2 linked regions of the Starkeya sp. ORNL1 genome follow. Each later gene encodes a partner of the first gene's protein in a complex. Links are inferred from orthologs where the notes say so. Each region holds a gene or a part of one and is shown on either strand. Other genes may lie near its edges.

Region 1 (3,993 bases):
CGCGGATCAGACCCGCGACGAGGTTGAGCTTCTGGGGGCTGACGCGAAGATTGCGAGCAACCGCCTTGGCTTCCGTATCCGCGAGCGCGCGCGGACGAGCTGCCTTACCCATGACTCTGACCTCTACTTGCGCTTGGCTTTCTTGTCCGCCGCGTGCCCGTAATAGGTACGGGTCGGGGCGAACTCGCCGAACTTGTGGCCGACCATGTCCTCGTTCACCGAGACCGGGACATGCTTGTTGCCGTTATAGACGCCGAACGTGATACCCACGAACTGCGGCAGGATCGTTGAGCGACGGCTCCAGATCTTGACCACGTCGTGACGCGTCGACGAGCGAGCGGCTTCCGCCTTCTTGAGGAGGTAGCCGTCGACGAACGGACCTTTCCAGACCGAACGAGACATTCTTCAGGTTCCCTCGCTCACTTCTTGCGGGCGTGACGGCTGGACACGATGAACTTACCGGTCGACTTGTTCTTCCGGGTCTTCTTGCCCTTGGTGGGGAAACCCCACGGGGTGACCGGATGACGGCCGCCCGAAGTGCGGCCTTCGCCGCCGCCGTGCGGATGGTCAACCGGGTTCATCGTGACGCCGCGGTTGTGCGGCTTGCGGCCAAGCCAGCGTTGACGGCCGGCCTTGCCAAGATTGATGTTCATGTGGTCGGGGTTCGAGACCGCGCCCACCGTGCCGAAGCACTCGCCATGCACCAGGCGCTGCTCGCCCGAGTTCAGGCGAACGATGACGTAGCCCTGGTCGCGGCCCACGATCTGCGCATAGGAGCCGGCAGAGCGAGCGATCTGCCCACCCTTGCCGATCTTCATCTCGACATTGTGGACGATGGTGCCGACCGGCAGGTTGCCGAGCGGAGCCGCATTGCCGGGCTTCACGTCGACGCTCTTGCCGGCGATCACCTGATCACCCACCGCGAGACGCTGCGGCGCGAGAATGTAGGCCAGCTCGCCGTCCTGGTACTTCAGGAGCGCGATGAAGGCGGTGCGGTTCGGATCATATTCGATCCGCTCCACCACGGCCGGCATGTCACGCTTGGCGCGCTTGAAGTCGACCAGGCGATAAGCCTGCTTGTGCCCACCGCCGCGGAAACGGACGGTGATGCGACCATGATTGTTGCGGCCGCCGGCCGAACTCTTGCCTTCGGTCAGCGTCTTGACCGGCTTGCCCTTGTAGAGGGCCGAGCGGTCGACGATGACGAGCTGGCGAAGGCTCGGCGTTACCGGCTTGAAGGTTTTGAGCGCCATTGTCTGCGTTCCCCTAATGCCCGGCTCACAGACCCGTCGTGATGTCGATGGTGTGGCCCTCGACGAGGGTCACGACCGCCTTCTTCACGTCGTTCTGTACGCCCTTGCGGCCCTTGAAGAACTTCGTCTTCCCCTTGCGGACCAGCGTGTTGACGCTCTTCACCTTGACGTCGAAGAGCTTCTCGACCGCCTCCTTGATCTGCGGCTTGGTAGCCGTCAGAGCAACCTTGAAGACGACCTGGTTGTGCTCGGACGCGGTCGTGGCCTTCTCGGTGATCACCGGGGACACGATCACGTCGTAGTGGCGCGGATCGATGCTCATTTGAAGCGCGCCTCCAGCGCATCGACAGCCGCCTTCGTCAGGACCAGGGTCTGACGGCGCAGGATGTCGTAGACGTTGATGCCCTGGACGGGCAGCACGTCGAAATGGCCGATATTGCGCGAGGCGAGGCCGAAATTAGCATCCACCTCGGCGCCCGAAATCACGAGCGCGTTCGACAGGCCGAGACCCGCCAGCCGCTCCTTGAGCAGCTTGGTCTTCGGCTCGGCGAGCACCGCCTCGTCGAGGACGACGATCTGCTGATCCTTCGCCTTCACCGAGAGCGCATGCTTCAGAGCGAGCGCACGGACCTTCTTGGGAAGGTCGGACGCGTGGCTGCGCTGCACCGGACCGAATGCCCGACCGCCGCCGCGGAACTGCGGAGCGGAAGCCGCACCGTGGCGAGCGCCGCCGGTGCCCTTCTGCTTGTACATCTTCCGCTTGGTGCGGTTGATGTCGGCGCGCGACAGCGTCTGATGCGTGCCGGCCTGGCGACGCGAGAGCTGCCACACCACGCAGCGGTGCAGGATGTCCTGGCGCGGCTCGAGGCCGAAGATCGCGTCGGACACGGTGACGGAGCCGGCGTCGGCACCTTCGAGAGTTTTGACCGCCAATTCCATCACACCGTCTCCTCGGCGCTGGCCTCGGCCGCGGGAGCGGCATCAGTCTGCGCATCAGCCGTCTCGGCCTCGGAGCCCGGGAGCCGGAACTTGCCCGGCTTCGGCGCTTCGGCCGGCAGCTTCTTCTTCACCGCGTCGGCGACCAGGATCCAGCCGCCCTTGTGGCCAGGAACCGCGCCCTCGACCGCGATCAGACCGCGCTCGACATCGGTCAGCACGACCTTGAGGTTCTGGGTGGTCACCGTCTCGACGCCCATGTGACCGGGCATCTTCTTGTTCTTGAAGGTCTTGCCCGGGTCCTGACGGCCACCGGTCGAACCGATCGAACGGTGCGAGACCGACACGCCGTGGGTGGCGCGCAGGCCGCCGAAATTATGGCGCTTCATGCCGCCGGCAAAACCCTTACCGGTCGAGGTACCGGTGACGTCCACGAACTGGCCGACCACGAAATGATCGACGGTCAGTTCGGCGCCGACCGGGATCAGCCCCTCTTCCTCGACGCGGAACTCCGCGAGCTTGCGCTTCGGCTCCACCTTCGCCACGGCGAAGTGGCCGCGCATGGCGCGCGGGGTGTTCTGCGGCTTCGCCTTCCCGACGCCGAGCTGAACGGCGACATAGCCGTTCTGATCCAGCGTGCGGTGAGCAACCACCTGGCAATTATCGACTTTCAGCACAGTGACCGGAACATGTTCACCTGCATCGGTAAAGATGCGGGTCATGCCGACCTTCTGGGCGATGACGCCTGACCGCATGGCCGTGTCCCCTCGCCTTTCTCAGAGCTTGATCTCGACGTCGACGCCGGCGGCGAGGTCGAGCTTCATCAGCGCGTCCACGGTCTGCGGCGTCGGGTCGACGATGTCCAGGAGGCGCTTATGGGTGCGCATCTCGAACTGTTCACGGGATTTCTTGTCGACGTGCGGCGAGCGGTTGACGGTGAACCTCTCGATCCGGGTCGGCAGCGGAATCGGACCGCGAACCTGCGCACCAGTGCGCTTCGCGGTGTTGACGATCTCGCGGGTCGAAGCGTCCAAGATTCGATGGTCGAACGCTTTGAGGCGGATCCGGATGTTCTGGCCGTTCATTTACTTCAGGCTCCCAGAGGGCTCGCCACTGCTTGGGCTATATTCGTTTGGCTCGTCATTCGGCTCGACTGTCGAGCTCAACGAAGTGGGGCGCGCCGGCGGACCGGGGCGCCCCGGTAGTAATCGCTCACTCGATAATGCTGGCGACGACGCCGGCACCGACGGTGCGGCCGCCTTCGCGGATGGCGAAGCGCAGCTTCTCTTCCATCGCGATCGGCACGATCAGCGCAACGTCGACCGTCACGTTGTCGCCCGGCATCACCATCTCGGTGCCTTCCGGCAGCGTCACGATACCGGTCACGTCCGTGGTCCGGAAGTAGAACTGCGGACGGTAGTTGGTGAAGAACGGGGTGTGACGACCGCCTTCTTCCTTGGTCAGGATGTACGCCTCGGCCTTGAACTTGGTGTGCGGCTTCACCGAACCCGGCTTGCACACAACCTGGCCGCGCTCGACGTCCTCGCGCTTGGTGCCGCGCAGCAGCACGCCGACATTGTCGCCGGCCTGGCCCTGGTCCAACAGCTTGCGGAACATCTCGATGCCGGTCACCGTGGTCTTCACCGTCGGACGGATGCCGACGATCTCGACTTCCTCGCCGACCTTCACGATGCCGCGCTCGACGCGACCGGTCACCACCGTGCCGCGGCCCGAGATCGAGAACACGTCCTCGATCGGCATCAGGAACGGCTGGTCGATCGGACGCTCCGGCTGCGGGATGTAG
Region 2 (4,912 bases), 4.2 Mb from region 1 along the record:
CGAATATCAGCCGCTCGACACCGCCGACACGGATGAGGCCCGCGCCCGCAACCGCCGCATCGAGCTGAAGCTGACCGAGCGCTGAGCGTGGGGCCGATCATGGCAGCGACCCCGGTTGAGCTGCGGCCATTCACTGACGCGCATCTTCCGGAGCTGGCCGATCTCTGGGTCGAGAGCTGGCGAGAGGCGATGCCGGAGATTGATTTCGAGGCCCGGCGTGCCTGGTTCATCGACCATTTCGCCGCGCTGATCGAAGCCGGCGCCATGGTCGAGCTTGCCTTGGCGACGGAGGACGGCGCGCTTGCCGGCTTCGTCACCATCGATCCGGCGAACGGCTATGTCGACCAACTCGCCGTGCATCCCGGCCAATGGGGCCATGGGGTGGCGGAGGCGCTGATCTATTACGCGGCGGCGCAGGCTGGCCGGCCGATCACGCTGGAGGTCAATGAGGAGAACCTCCGGGCGGTACGCTTCTACGGCAAGATCGGCTTCAACGTGACTGGGCGCGGTGCCAACCCGCTCTCCGGCAGGCCGACCTTGCAGATGGAATGGCGGCCCGATTTCCTGGTGATGGAGCGCGGGTAGACGTGCGCAAGCCCGGCAGCGTGAAGGGGCTTGAGGAGTTGGGGCGGGTGCGGCTGTCGCCTTCCTTCTTCCTGCGCGATTTCCTGCATTCCGAGATCGCCAATTTCCACGGGCTGCCGAATGTCCCCGACGACCCGGACCTTGCCATCGCCGCGGGCAGGCGGCTGTGCGCGGATTTGCTGGAGCCGTTGCAGGCGCGGTTCGGCCGCCTCTCGATCCGCTCGGCCTACCGTTCTCCGGAGGTGAACCGGTTCGGCAACGAGCAGGGCTATAATTGCGCGGTGAACGAGGCGAATTATGCCGGCCACATCTGGGACCGGCGCGACGCCGAAGGCTGCATGGGCGCCACCGCCTGCATCATCGTCAATGCCTTCATCCCCTATTACGAGGCGACCGGCCGCTGGGAGGCGATGGCGTGGTGGGTGCACGACCATCTGCCTTATGCGGCGATGGAATTCTTCCCGCGCTACGCCGCCTTCAACCTCACCTGGCACGAGCGACCACGGCGGGCCATCCGTAGCTGGATCCCGCCGCGGCGTGGCATGCTGACGAAGCCGGGAATGCCGAACCAGGAGGGGCGGCACGAGGCGGAGTATGGGAAATTCCTTTCCTCCCTCGGCCAACAATAGACGTCATCCCGGACGGCCGGAACGGCCGAGCCGGGATCGCGCAAACGCCCTTCACCTTCGTGCGATCCCGGCTCTCCGCTTCGCTGCGGCCGGGATGACGCTGTTTGCTCGGAAGAGGCAGGATTTACGCCGCCTGCCCGCCAAATTGCAGCGCCGCCAGGCGCGCATAGAGGCCGCCGCGGGCCACAAGCGCGGCGTGGGTGCCTTCCTCGACGATGCGGCCTTGCTCCATCACCAATATGCGGTCGGCGGAGAGCACTGTGGCCAGCCGGTGGGCGATGACCAGCGTGGTGCGGCCCTGCATCGAACGGTCGAGCGCCTTCTGCACCAGGGTCTCGCTCTCGGCGTCGAGCGCCGAGGTGGCCTCGTCCAGCAGCAGGATCGGGGCGCGGCGCAGGATGGCCCGTGCGATGGCGATGCGCTGGCGCTGGCCGCCGGAGAGCGTCACCCCGCGCTCGCCGACCGCGCTTTCCCATCGCTCCGGCAACCGGGCGACGAATTCATCGACCAGCGCAAGCCGGCCGGCTTCCTCGACTTCGGTGTCGGTGGCGTCGGGCCGGCCGAGGCGGATATTCTCGCGGATCGAGGTGGCGAAGATGGCGACATCCTGCGGCACCAGCGCGATGCGGGCACGGACCTCGTGCGGATCGGCCTGCGCGATATCGACGCCATCGACCAGCACCCGGCCCGACGAGGGGTCGTAGAAGCGCAGCAGCAGCTGGAACAGCGTGCTCTTGCCGGCGCCCGAGGGACCGACCACGGCAATGCGCTCGCCGGGCTTCACCTCCAGCGAAACGTCATGGAGGGCCGAAATGTCCGGGCGGGTCGGATAGGCGAAGGAGACCGCCTCGAAGCGGACGTCGCCGCGTGGCGGGGCGGGGAGGGGGCGCGGATCGCCAGGCGCCGCGACGTCGGGCTCCACCGCCAGCAATTCGGCGATGCGCTCGGTGGCGCCGGCGGCCTGCGAAATCTCGCCCCACACCTCGCCGAGCTGGCCGAGCCCGCTCGCCGCCAGCACCGCATAGAGCACGAATTGGGAGAGCGTGCCGGCCGACATGGTGCCGGCCAGCACCGCATTGGCGCCGGCCCAGAGGATGCCGACCACACTGCCGAACACCAGGAACAAGCCGATGGCGGTGAGCATGGAACGCGCCCGGATGGCGCGGGTGGCGGCGTCGTAGGACTTTTCCACAGCGTCGGAGAACAGGGCGTCGGCGGCCCGTTCCGCCGTGTTGGCCTGCAATGAGCGCACCGCGCCGACCGCCTCGGCGGCATAGGCGGAGGCTTCCGCCAGCGTGTCCTGCGAGGCGCGCGAGCGTTTGCGCACGCCGCGCCCGGAGCCGAGCAGCACGGCGACGATGGCCGGGATGAGGATGAGCAGGATCGCCGAGAGCCACGGGCTGGTGATCACCATCATCACCGCGGCGCCAAAGAACAGCACGATGTTGCGCAGCGCGATCGAGGCGGAGGCGCCGACCGTGGACTTGATCTGGGTGGTGTCGGCGGTGAGCCGCGAGATCAGTTCGCCGGAACGGGCGGTGTCGTAGAAGCGCCCGTCAAGCTCGAGCAAATGCGAGAACACGGCCGCGCGCAAATCCGCGACGATCCGCTCGCCAAGCGTCATCACCAGGAAATAGCGCGCGCCGGATGCGGCGGCGAGCACGCCGACCACCGCGACCAGCACGGCGAAATAGCGGTCGACATAGCCGGCATGATTGGCGTCGAAGCCGAAATCGATCATCCGCCGCACCGCCACCGGCATGATCAGCGTGGCGATGGCGGCAATGACGAGCGCGCCGACCGCGGCAATGGCGCGGCCGCGATAGCGTTTCACATGCGGCCACAACGCCCAGAGCGGCCTGAGGCGCTGGCGGGCGGGCTTCGGAGCAGTCATCTCGGGCGCCGCGGTGGACGCTGCGGAGGTAGACGCTGTCGACATGGACGCAGCTTGGCTTGGCAGTTCGGCTTGTGTCACGCTCGCGTCTCAGTTATAGACCCGCGCGGATTTCCGGCAGGATCGTTTTGAAGATCGCCGCGCGGTTCCCGGTTTTCCGGGTCCGGCCACGCGGCGGCGAGGATGCAACCAATGAAGAGCAACATCCATCCCGACTACCACTTCGTAAAGGTGGTGATGACGGACGGCACCGAGTACACGACCCGCACGACCTGGGGCAAGGAGGGCGACACCCTTCAGCTCGATATCGATTCGACCTCGCACCCGGCCTGGACCGGCGGCTCGCAGCAGCTGCTCGACCGTGGCGGTCGCGTCTCGAAGTTCCAGAAGAAGTTCGCGGGCTTCCTCAAGTCCTGAACGGACGGGCTTCGCGTCGGCAAGCGCCGGCTCGGGCGAGAGGATATTCCGACGGTTCAAAGCCTCCGTGCCTGCGGCGCGGGGGCTTTTCGTTTTGGAACGATTCCAGCGACGTCGTGCCGCAGAGTATCCGGTGCGTCAGCACGCGGCGGGAAATCCAGATTCGGCCCTCATCCCCGGATTTGATCCGGGGATCCAGCCCTTCCGCATGCGCCCGGTCGAAGTCTGGGTCCCCGGCAAAGCCGAGGCTGTTGCCTCGGCGTCTCGAAAGACGGCGACCGCAGGTCGCCTTTGCCCGGGATGAGGAGCCAGGGGTGGTTTGCGTTGCGCCTCACCAGAAGTCCGGCACCGCCTCGTTGAGCGCGCCGCCGATCCGCACCGGGGCGCAGCGCACAGCGCGGCCAGCGGCGTCGGTCTCCACCGCGAGGCCGGCCAGCGTGCCGGGCCCGGTCGCCGGCTCGAAGCGGGACGAGCCGATCTTGCGGGTGAAGCGCCGCAGCGGCTCTTCCTTGTCCATGCCGATCACGCCGTCATAGGCGCCGCACATGCCGACATCGGTCTGGTAGGCGGTGCCGCCCGGCAGGATCCGGTGGTCGGCGGTCGGCACATGGGTGTGGGTGCCGACGACGATGCTGGCCCGCCCGTCGCACCAATGGCCGAAGGCCTGCTTCTCGCTGGTCACTTCGGCATGGAAATCTACGAGGATGGCGTCCGCCGCCATGCCCAGCGGGCAGGCGTCCAGCTCGCGGTCGATGCCGGCGAACGGATCGTCGAGCTGGTCCATGAAGACCCGGCCCATCATGTTCACCACCAGCACCTGCGCGCCGTTCTGTGCTTCGATCAGCGCGGCGCCGCGTCCCGGCGTGCCGGCCGGGAAATTGGCGGGGCGGACCAGGCGCGGTGCGCGCTCGATGAAGACGAGGGCCTCGCGCTGGTCCCAGGCATGGTTGCCGAGCGTCACCGCGTCGGCGCCGGCGGCGAGCAGTTCGTCATAGATGGCCTCGGTGATGCCGAAGCCGCCGGCGGAGTTCTCGCCGTTCACCACCACGAAATCGAGCGCCCAGCGCGCGCGCAGGGCGGGCAGGTGCTCATTCACCATCTGGCGTCCGACACGGCCGACCACGTCGCCGAGGAACAGGATCCGCATCAGGGAGCCCCTGCGATGCGGATGAGGCCGGCGTCGGTGGCGATGGCGTCGAGCCGTTCGTCATGGGGCTCGGCCGGCAAAGCCGGCAATTGCTGGATGGCGAAGGCATAGCCGAGCGCCTCGATCCGCCGGCGCTGGCGCAGTTCGGCGAGCGTGCGGTCGTAGAAACCGGCGCCATAGCCGAGCCGGTGGCCGCTGGCGTCGAACGCCGCGAGCGGCACCACCAGCACATCCGGCTCG

The links. Proteins that work in one complex are often made in the same cells at the same time.
Region 2: rplC (region 1) and rpmE share a complex: the UniProt entries of both Bacillus subtilis proteins name them as parts of the 50S ribosomal subunit. The link is inferred for Starkeya sp. ORNL1 from one-to-one orthologs.

The regions. Positions count from the first base shown.
Region 1 is NZ_CP048834.1:959,859-963,851, forward strand. What follows is about bases 1,069-3,993. They hold rplC (50S ribosomal protein L3), read right to left. Parts: upstream 2,945-3,993; coding sequence 2,192-2,944; downstream 1,069-2,191. Other genes in these bases: rplB (50S ribosomal protein L2), read right to left, coding at 1,069-1,253; G3545_RS04765 (50S ribosomal protein L23), read right to left, coding at 1,279-1,575; rplD (50S ribosomal protein L4), read right to left, coding at 1,572-2,192; rpsJ (30S ribosomal protein S10), read right to left, coding at 2,966-3,274; tuf (elongation factor Tu), read right to left, coding at 3,402-3,993. Outside these bases: rplV (50S ribosomal protein L22), read right to left, coding at 1-112; rpsS (30S ribosomal protein S19), read right to left, coding at 124-402; more of rplB, read right to left, coding at 420-1,068. UniProt on the Bacillus subtilis protein: One of the primary rRNA binding proteins, it binds directly near the 3'-end of the 23S rRNA, where it nucleates assembly of the 50S subunit.
Region 2 is NZ_CP048834.1:5,155,028-5,159,939, forward strand. Bases 2,075-4,912 are described here. They hold rpmE (50S ribosomal protein L31), read left to right. Parts: upstream 2,075-3,300; coding sequence 3,301-3,525; downstream 3,526-4,912. Other genes in these bases: G3545_RS24320 (ABC transporter transmembrane domain-containing protein), read right to left, coding at 2,075-3,108; G3545_RS24330 (TIGR00282 family metallophosphoesterase), read right to left, coding at 3,857-4,672; G3545_RS24335 (5-formyltetrahydrofolate cyclo-ligase), read right to left, coding at 4,672-4,912. In the rest of the region: G3545_RS24305 (peptidoglycan -binding protein), read left to right, coding at 1-85; G3545_RS24310 (GNAT family N-acetyltransferase), read left to right, coding at 100-585; G3545_RS24315 (hypothetical protein), read left to right, coding at 588-1,214; more of G3545_RS24320, read right to left, coding at 1,339-2,074. UniProt on the Bacillus subtilis protein: While neither of the L31 paralogs is essential, this protein does not seem to function as the main L31 protein.